3 regions of the Citrobacter sp. Igbk 17 genome follow, and region 3 is predicted to be linked to each of the others. Evidence: riboswitches for the same ligand, from Rfam matches in the RefSeq annotation. Region 3 holds a riboswitch; each other region holds the start of a gene.

Region 1 (3,279 bases), on a different contig from region 3:
ACCATATACGCTAAGGATGCCGAATACGGCGACCAGCACCGGCAAGATCAGCGTCATCGCGCACAGGCGCAACAGGGCCAGGCGTCCGGGAAAGCGCCGGCGATAGAGCGCTCTGGCGAGAAAAATCGCCGGGATAACGGACAACGCTGCGGACAAAAATGCCTGCCAGAAAGAAAAGCGCACTACATGCCACAGGTAGCTGTCCTGCCAGAGCGATACCCATTCTCCCTGCGGTGCGTTAAACCACAGCGCCAGAAATGCGGCCAGCGCGACAGCCACCATCAATGTGGCTGCTGAAAGCCCTGGGATCAGCCAGCCGGGAATTAACGGCTGACGGCGCGTTGCCATTCGCTAATCCATGTCTGACGCTGGGCAGCAACTTGCTGCGGGGTAAATTCCAGTGCGTTGACCGGTTTTTCCAGTTGCTCAAATCCTGGCGGCAGGGTGACCTGCGTCACCGGATACATCCAGTTGCCCGTTGGGATCGCATTCTGGAATGCTGGAGATACCATAAATTTCAGGAATTTTTCCGCCAACTCCGGTTGCTTGCTGGCTGCGGTACGTGCGGCAACTTCCACCTGCAGATAGTGACCTTCGCTAAAGTTAGCGGCGGCGTAGTTACCCTTTTTTTCTTCGATGATGTGATAGGCCGGAGAGGTGGTGTAACTCAACACCAGGTCGCTTTCACCCTTCAGGAACAGGCCGTAGGCTTCACTCCAGCCTTTGGTGACGGTGACGGTTTTGGCTGCCAGTTTCTGCCATGCCTCCGGCGCTTTATCACCATAGACTTTTTGCATCCACAGCAGCAGCCCCAGCCCCGGCGTGCTGGTACGCGGATCCTGGTAGATTACGCGCCATTTCTGGTCGCTCTCCACCAGTTCCTTCAGGCTCTTCGGCGGGTTTTTCAGCTTTTTTTTATCATAAACAAAGGCGAAATAACCGTAATCAAACGGGACAAAAGTGTCGTTTTTCCAGCCGCCTGGCACACTGACTGCATTCTCCGGCACGTTGCTTTTAGCGAACAGCCCGGTTTGCGTCGCGGCTGCCAGAAGGTTGTTGTCCAGTCCCAGTACGACGTCAGCTTTGCTGTTTTTTCCTTCCATACGCAGGCGGTTCAGCAACGATACGCCATCCTCTAACGCGACCAGTTTCAGCTCGCAGTTGCAGTCAGCTTCAAAGGCTTTTTTGATTGTCGGGCCCGGGCCCCAGTCAGCAGCGAACGAGTCGTAGGTATAGACGGTCAGTACAGGTTTAGCGAAGGCAGGCGCCGCGCACAGCAGTACAAGCGGAAGACATTTTTTAAACACTTTGCACCTCATAAAGTAAAACTCTAAATAATTCGAGTTGCAGGAAGGCGGCGACGCAGCGCATCCCCAGGAGCGTACAGGTAGTACGTGACTGGGGTGAGCGACAAACCTGCCGGGAGCAGATTTGAACGCTGCTTGCAGCGGCCCTGAAAGGGCGAGGCCCATGGATGGGCCGAGTAATAAAGCCAACGCATCTGCAACTTGAAGTATGACGAGTTAGGTGGCAAAGGACTTGAGCTACAGCCTCAAATCCCTTCGCCGGCATTATCCGGATCAGGTTCGACGGGTATCTCTCAGCCCATACGCAGATCGAATGATTTTGTGTATGTTTTTATTTAGCACCCCGTTGAGAACGGCGTTAGTGTAGTGATTTTGTTGCCGGGCAGCAATCAAGAGCCGGATCTAAGGATCCGGTGGTGCAAACCACGCTGATTTAAAATCAAACCAGCCGAGGGTGTTCATGCGTAACCCGCGCATACTGCGCTGTCCCTGAATGATCAACCAGTGGTGGATCAATGGCACAATGGCTTTAGTGGCGAGTAGCTGTTGGCACCACGCAGCCAGACTCATTTCACCGGTTCGCCAGCGGGCCGCATCGTTTTCCCAGTCACGCGAGATACAGTTTTGCAGCAGCGGGACTTCGCAGAGGTGCGCGAATAAGGAGAAGTCCAGCGGTAGGGTAAAGTTGGCGCTGTTTAGCCAGATATCGCTGACTATTTCACCTGCATGCCATTGATCGTAGTCGATCTCCTGAATATTCAGTTGCACCTGATGCTGCGCCAGCAACGTTTTCATGATCTGCGCGATAATCCGGTGTTCGATATGATCGCGATAGTAAGTGAGCGTCAGGGTTTCCAGCCCGGCTGGCTTTTCACCATGGCCGGGTTTGGCGTGGTGCCAGCGGGGGAGTAAACCATAGGCGGGGAACCACAGTCGCTGATACTGTTCGTCGGCGTGACAGATTAAATGGGTTGGCGAGAGTACGCGGCTAGCCCACTCGCGGACCTCCTGATTAGCGCCGCGGCGGGTACGCGTATCAAACAGCAGGTAGTAGCAGCCTTCTTCGAGGCGGCTCTCGATCGCCTTTTCATCCTCCGTGGGACCTTTTAGCGTCAACCCGCCGCCAGGTTCTTCACCGATGTCAGGTAACACCCAAACATTCACTTCGTCGATCAGCGCCCGGTAGCCAAAATAGTCATCAAATGCGTGAATCTTCAGTTGGTTATTGGTATTACGTATCACCGCATACGGGCCAGTCCCAATCGGGTGGCTGGAGAAGTTATTCAACGTTTCCCATTCTCGCGGCAGGATCATGGCGGGGACTTGCCCCAATAACCAGGGAAGCCAGCGGTCGGGCTGGGACAGATGGATATCCAGCGTCCAGGCCGTGGGGGAGACGATATGCGAAATATGCGAGTACAGCGGCAACGTATTAATGCGGGTCAGTGAGGCGATCACATCGTCCATTTCCAGTTCACGGCCGTGGTGAAAATGGATCCCCGGGCGTAGAAAGAATCGCCAGTGTAAAGGTGATATCTGCTGCCAGTGATGGGCAATATCCGCTTCCAGTTCCCCATTTTCCTCATTTACACGGGTTAAGGCGCTGAAGATTTGCCGGGCGATATGGGTTTCGGAACGACGTAATGCCGTACCGGGCAGCAGGTTGCGCATCGGTCGATAATACAGGACGCGCATGATGTGCCGCCCCTGGCGAAAGCTGCGGCCGAGGTGGGAAACCAGCATCTGTCGTACGGCGGTTTTGTCACCGACCAGCTGTACCAACTGATCGATGCGATCCTGTTCCAGCAGGTCTTCTGCCCGCTGCTGCTGGAGCGCCAGCCCGGTATAGAGGAATGTCAGGCGAGAGCGTTTACCCCGACCGACCTCCGCTTCCCAGGTTAACCAGCCACGTTCCTGCATGGTATTAAGCAGGGTTCGCATATGGCGGCGCGAGCAGCTAAGCAGCTCCGCC
Region 2 (3,279 bases), on a different contig from region 3:
TCAACCATATAGGTCGCCAGCGTCCACGGGCTGCCGGAGAAGCCGATCAGCGGCACTTCACCTTTCAGCTCACGCCGAATGGTACGCACTGCGTTCATGACGTAGCCCAGCTCATCTTCCGGGTCTGGAACGGGCAGTTTTTCCACATCAGCCTTACTGGTGACAGGAGAGGTAAAACGTGGGCCTTCCCCGGCTTCAAAATAGAGCCCAAGCCCCATTGCATCCGGGATAGTCAGAATGTCCGAAAAGAGGATCGCTGCATCGAGCGGATAGCGGCGCAGCGGCTGCAGCGTCACTTCACAGGCCAGCTCGGCGTTTTTGCACAGCGCCATGAAGTCGCCCGCCTCGGCACGAGTGGCTTTGTACTCCGGCAAATAGCGGCCCGCCTGGCGCATCATCCATACCGGAGTCACATCAACGGGCTGGCGCAGCAGCGCACGCAGGTAACGATCGTTCTTCAGTTCGGTCATTTTTATCTTCCTTTTAGCGTCAGACCGTCAGTGTATCATTACTCGTTCTTTACTCGTACTCAGCCCGACACATCGCCACGGTATCTTCGATCAGCCGGCGCGCGACGGTACCCGGCGGCGGTAAGAGCGGTAAATCGTCGTAGCGATACCAATTCGCTTCCAGCAGCTCTTTCGGATCGATAACAATCTCACCACTATCATACTCTGCCATAAATGCGGTCATCAAAGATTGCGGGAACGGCCAGGGTTGGGAAGTGACATAGCGCAGGTTTTTCACCTTAATGCCGCTCTCTTCCATCACTTCACGCGCCACCGCCTGTTCTAAGGTTTCCCCAACTTCAACAAAACCCGCCAGCACGGTATGCACGCCATTACGATGGCGAACATGCTGAGCAAGCAGGATGGTGTCATCACGGCGAATAGCGACGATTATGCAGGGAGCAATTTGCGGGTAATAACGTTCACGGCAGTGGCTACAGAGCATCGCCCACTCTGTTTTACTCGGGTGCATGGGATGGCCGCAGTAGCCGCAGAATTTATGCGAGCGGTAGAATTCAGCCAGTTGCACGCCACGTCCGGCCAGTTGAAACAGACCCACATCCTGGTCGATAACCTGGCGCACTGAACCCATATCATGCCGACGCGGCTGCTGCACCAGCCAGACAGTATCCCCTTCCCATTCGCCTATTGGCAGGGCGCGCTGCCCGACTAAATCAAAACGGGTTGCGTCGCCGTAAGGTAGCTCGCCATGAGGTAACCACAACTTTTGCTCATGACTGACAATCCACCAGCCGCTATCTAATTTTTCAATTATACGATCCATATCTCTTGCGCAACCTTTGCTTCACAGGCATGTTGTTTACATTATCTTTACATTTACGGGTGAGCAGTTTTTTAACACCATCTTGCGGAGTCAATCATGCTAAACCAGCTGGAAAGCCTGACGGAACACGTCAGAGGAAGTAATAAACTGGTTGATCGCTGGCTACATGTACGTAAGCACCTGCTCGTGGCTTACTACAATCTGGTTGGCATTAAGCCTGGCAAAGAATCGTACATGCGACTCAATGAAAAAGCGCTGGATGATTTTTGTCAGAGCCTGGTCGATTACCTCTCCACCGGACACTTCAGTATTTATGAACGTATTCTCCATAAATTGGAAGGAAACGGGCAGCTTTTAAAAGCCACAAAAATTTGGCCACTGCTGGAAGCCAATACACAGCAGATCATGGACTACTATGATTCCAGTCTGGAAACGGCCATCGATCATGATAACTTCCTTGAATTTCAAAAAGTTTTATCGGATCTCGGCGAAGCACTGGAAGCACGATTCGTGCTGGAAGATAAGCTGATTATGCTGGTATTTGACGCCATGCACGACAGCGACGCGCTCAAACGTCATGCTTGAGATTTGCGGCATTAACGCGTAGTTTACATTCATTACCTCTTTACTGAGGTTACTTCTTGTCGGAGTGCTTATTTTCCACAACAGCATGAGTGGAAAAGGCTGAGACCGTTAATTCGGGATCCGCGGAACCTGATCAGGTTAAAACCTGCGAAGGGAACAAGAGTCAATCTGCAATAGCATCGCCCCCGGGCGAGCTTCTCTCTTGCTTCATCCGTCGTCTGACAAGCCATATCCTTACTTTTATTTGGAATGAGCTATGTCTGCCACTACTAAACCATCACGCCGCGAACAGCGCGCTCAAGCCCAACACTTTATCGATACCCTGGAAGGGACCGCCTTTCCTAACTCAAAACGCATCTATATCACCGGTTCGCAGCCGGATATCCGCATCCCGATGCGCGAAATTCAGCTTAGCCCAACGCTAACTGGCGGCACGAAAGACAATCCTCAATTTGAAGAGAATGAAGCCGTTCCGGTTTACGACACCTCCGGTCCGTATGGCGACCCTGACGTGGCAATTAACGTACAACAGGGTCTGGCAAAACTACGCCAGGCGTGGATTACGGCGCGCAATGATAGCGAAGAGTTAGATGACCGCAGCTCGGCTTACACTAAAGAGCGCCTGGCCGATGATGGCCTTGATGAACTGCGTTTTACGGGTCTGCTGACGCCAAAACGTGCCAAGGCTGGTAAGCGTGTGACCCAGCTACACTATGCTCGCCAGGGGATCGTTACCCCAGAGATGGAGTTTATCGCCATCCGCGAAAACATGGGCCGTGAGCGTATTCGCAGTGAAGTATTACGCCACCAGCATCCGGGGATGAACTTTGGTGCACGCCTGCCAGAAAACATCACGCCGGAATTCGTGCGTGACGAGGTCGCTGCCGGGCGTGCCATTATTCCAGCCAACATCAACCACCCGGAATCAGAACCGATGATTATCGGTCGTAATTTCCTGGTGAAGGTGAACGCCAACATCGGCAACTCGGCGGTGACCTCCTCCATTGAAGAGGAAGTGGAAAAACTAGTGTGGTCCACCCGCTGGGGCGCGGATACCGTGATGGACCTGTCGACCGGCCGCTATATCCATGAAACCCGCGAGTGGATCCTGCGTAACAGCCCGGTGCCAATTGGTACTGTACCGATTTACCAGGCACTGGAAAAGGTCAACGGGATCGCCGAAGATCTCACCTGGGAAGCCTTCCGCGATACGCTGCTAGAGCAGGCTGAACAGGGCGTTGACTATTTCACCATTCATGCAGGCGTACTGCTGCGCTATGTGCCGATGACCGCCAAGCGTTTGACCGGTATTGTCTCGCGCGGTGGTTCTATTATGGCGAAGTGGTGCCTCTCCCATCACAAAGAGAACTTTCTGTTTGAGCACTTCCGCGAGATCTGTGA
Region 3 (3,279 bases):
ATGCTTTTAAGGTCGGCAGTAAATATTATATTGTTTCTTTCTCCGTTAGTTACGAGGAAAAAGGTACTGTTGCAAATAAAGCAGAATATACGTTATCAGATTTTTTTAATATGGCAGGATTAGCACTGAATTATTCCATTGTTGAGGCATCAGACCCTGGGGCGGCAACGATTATCGCCCCTGGTGCAACGATCCCCCTCGTTACTGAGCTGAATCTTGAGTACTGTCAGGGAAATGAGAAAAACTGTAGTTTTAAAAAATTCAATTATAATCTAAATGTCACGATTATGGTCGATATCACAACCTGCTATTTTGGTAATCAGGAAATTGATCTGGGGGTGATAAATATTAATGATCTGGATAAGAAAGCATTTGAACTTCATCCGGTAAAATTCACCTGCCAGGCCAGTGGTGCCGGGAGTCTAAAATTTACACCTGATAATCTGTTATTTTACTTTGAACCGATGAGTCCGTTGGCGGAGGATTCGATGACCCTGACCAATGACTACGGTACAGCGGCAAATAGCGCAGGGTCGGTAGGATTTCAGTTATCAATGAATGGTTCGACCAGTATTGGGTATGGCAGGAGTAACCTGTATCAATCTGATGCTGTGACAGGGAATATAGTGCCGATTAATATCTATGCTCGTACCAGAACGTATGCAGGCAAAGTCACCGCTGGGGAGACAATGAGTCGGGTAAAAGTCGTTGTAGATTACAACTAAAAAGAGAAGTTCGGCATGAAGCTTACGCACCCAATAACATACTGGGTGCGTTTTTTTTACCGGTGATAAAAAATCTCGCCGTCGTAGGCTTTAATGATCTTAGCATCGGCATCGTTGACCAGCACATACGCGCCGCCCATATAGGTCCAGTGGGTGCCTGCCGTTGGTGCGGGCAGGTTGCGCAGATTCCATTGCTTAATGGTGTATTCTTCGGTGAGATACAGTGGTGGAACCTTGTCACCGGGCTTGAAATGGGTAAAGTCGGCAATGAAACTGCTCAACTCATATTTATCAATACCTGTGGGGGCTGCGGTTGCAGCCGGCGCGGCCCAGACCGCACTGCTTGCGAGCAGTAGTGCACCCAGCAACATTTTCTTCTTCATACCCATCCTCTCTACCTGTTCGGGTCATCAAAATTAGCCCTGTATGATTCCTGGCTAACAGGACATCTGACAAGCACTATTTTGTGATTACTCCAGTCATTTCGTAAAAAGTGTAAATGAAAGTGCAGAAATCCGGCAACCGTGACCCAGCGGTTTCACCGCCAAAGCCTGTTCCGCACCAATTTACATCGTTAATCGCAGGCAGTATCCTGTTGCCGAAACCTGAATATCATATTTGTGTTTCAACGACTCGGGGTGCCCTTCTGGTGAAGGCTGAGAAATACCCGTACCACCTGATCTGGATAATGCCAGCGTAGGGAAGTCTGACACTGCTCGTGTCCCTTCTTCACGCGGGCAGGAGTTGAACCATGCAGCCTGACCTGCACAGCCGTACCCTTGCGGCTCACACCTTACAGCAATTTAGAACGCTTTCCCCACTGACACACTGTATGACTAATGACGTTGTGCAGAGTTTTACCGCCAATACGCTACTGGCTTTAGGGGCATCCCCTGCGATGGTGATTGAACCTGAGGAAGCCAGCCAGTTTGCAGCTATTGCCCAGGCGCTACTCATTAATGTTGGGACACTGACTCAGGCGCGAGCAACGGCAATGCGTGCCGCCGTTGAGCAGGCGCAGCAGGCGAAAACCCCCTGGACGCTGGATCCTGTTGCCGTTGGCGCACTGGATTTTCGTCGTCGCTTTTGTCTGGACATACTTGCGCTGCGCCCGGCTGCGATTCGTGGCAACGCGTCAGAAATACTCGCCCTGGCTGGGATGAACGCCGGTGGGCGTGGGGTGGATACCACCGACACCGCATTGGCTGCGCTTCCCGCAGCGAAGGCGCTGGCTCGTCAGGTCGGAGCCATCGTCGCGGTTACCGGGGAAGTGGATTATGTCACTGATGGTCAGCGGACGGTGGGTATTCATGGTGGCGATCCGCTGATGACGCGGGTAGTGGGCACCGGATGCGCACTGTCAGCGGTAGTCGCCGCCAGTTGCGCACTGCCCGGTGACCGGCTTGATAACGTCGCTTCCGCCTGTAGCTGGATGAAACAGGCCGGACAAATTGCCACGCAACAATCGACCGGACCGGGCAGTTTTGTCCCGGCATTTCTCGACGCCCTCTATAATCTGAACCCCCAGGAGCACGCATGAAACGGATTAACGCCTTAACCATTGCCGGAACCGATCCGAGCGGTGGCGCAGGAATTCAGGCCGACTTAAAAACATTTTCGGCACTCGGCGCTTATGGCTGTTCAGTCATCACGGCACTGGTGGCGCAAAATACGCGCGGAGTACAGTCGGTATACCGGATTGAACCCGATTTTGTGGCGGCGCAACTGGACTCTGTGTTCAGCGATGTGCGCATCGATACCACCAAAATCGGCATGCTGGCAGAAACCGATATTGTCGAAGCCGTTGCCGAACGTTTACAGCGTCACCGGGTACAAAACGTCGTACTGGATACGGTAATGCTGGCAAAAAGCGGCGATCCGCTGTTGTCTTCCTCTGCGGTTGAAACGCTGCGTACCCGTCTGTTACCGCAAGTGTCGATTATTACCCCTAATCTGCCGGAGGCGGCGGCGTTGCTCGGTGCATCGCATGCCCGAACGGAGCAGGAAATGTTAGAACAGGGGCGTGCGCTGCGTGCGCTGGGCTGTGAGGCGGTATTAATGAAAGGGGGGCATCTGGATGATGAGCAAAGCCCTGACTGGCTCTTTACCCGTGATGGCGAACAGCGCTTCACCGCGCCAAGAGTGGCAACCAAAAATACGCACGGAACAGGTTGTACGCTGTCGGCGGCGCTGGCGGCGCTGCGTCCACGTCATGTTAACTGGGCTGATACGGTACAGGAAGCTAAGTCGTGGCTCTCTGCGGCGCTGGCGCAGGCCGACACGCTGGAAGTTGGCGAAGGAATCGGTCCGGTCCATCATTTCCACGCGTGGTGGTAATGGGTATACTGGCTGCAGAAACGGCTGCCAGGAAAAAGATAAATGGAACAAGCGCATACCCAGCTTATCGCGCAACTGAATGAACGTATTTCAGCGGCGGACAACACGCCGCTGTATATGAAATTCGCTCAAACGGTTAAGAACGCTGTGCGCAGTGGGATCCTGGAGCATGGTAATATCCTGCCTGGCGAGCGCGACCTCAGCCAGTTGACTGGCG

What was found. A riboswitch is a leader RNA that binds a small molecule or an ion and turns the genes downstream of it on or off. The one in region 3 is predicted to bind thiamine pyrophosphate.
Region 1: another riboswitch for thiamine pyrophosphate. It lies ahead of thiB (thiamine ABC transporter substrate binding subunit); the one in region 3 lies ahead of thiM (hydroxyethylthiazole kinase).
Region 2: another riboswitch for thiamine pyrophosphate. It lies ahead of thiC (phosphomethylpyrimidine synthase ThiC); the one in region 3 lies ahead of thiM (hydroxyethylthiazole kinase).

Annotation. Positions count from the first base shown of each region.
Region 1 covers NZ_JANEWI010000026.1:62,234-65,512, forward strand. Annotated here, with positions in the region: gene thiP (thiamine/thiamine pyrophosphate ABC transporter permease ThiP) at 1-348, opposite strand, end outside; gene thiB (thiamine ABC transporter substrate binding subunit) at 324-1,307, opposite strand; TPP riboswitch at 1,540-1,663, opposite strand; gene sgrR (HTH-type transcriptional regulator SgrR) at 1,710-3,279, opposite strand, start outside.
Region 2 covers NZ_JANEWI010000047.1:19,213-22,491, reverse strand. Annotated here, with positions in the region: gene hemE (uroporphyrinogen decarboxylase) at 1-470, opposite strand, end outside; gene nudC (NAD(+) diphosphatase) at 520-1,293, opposite strand; gene rsd (sigma D regulator) at 1,390-1,878, shown strand; TPP riboswitch at 1,929-2,051, shown strand; gene thiC (phosphomethylpyrimidine synthase ThiC) at 2,135-3,279, shown strand, end outside.
Region 3 covers NZ_JANEWI010000048.1:4,268-7,546, forward strand. Annotated here, with positions in the region: gene NNO08_RS20695 (fimbrial protein) at 1-725, shown strand, start outside; gene NNO08_RS20700 (RcnB family protein) at 782-1,114, opposite strand; TPP riboswitch at 1,350-1,445, shown strand; gene thiM (hydroxyethylthiazole kinase) at 1,477-2,265, shown strand; gene thiD (bifunctional hydroxymethylpyrimidine kinase/phosphomethylpyrimidine kinase) at 2,262-3,062, shown strand; gene NNO08_RS20715 (GntR family transcriptional regulator) at 3,105-3,279, shown strand, end outside.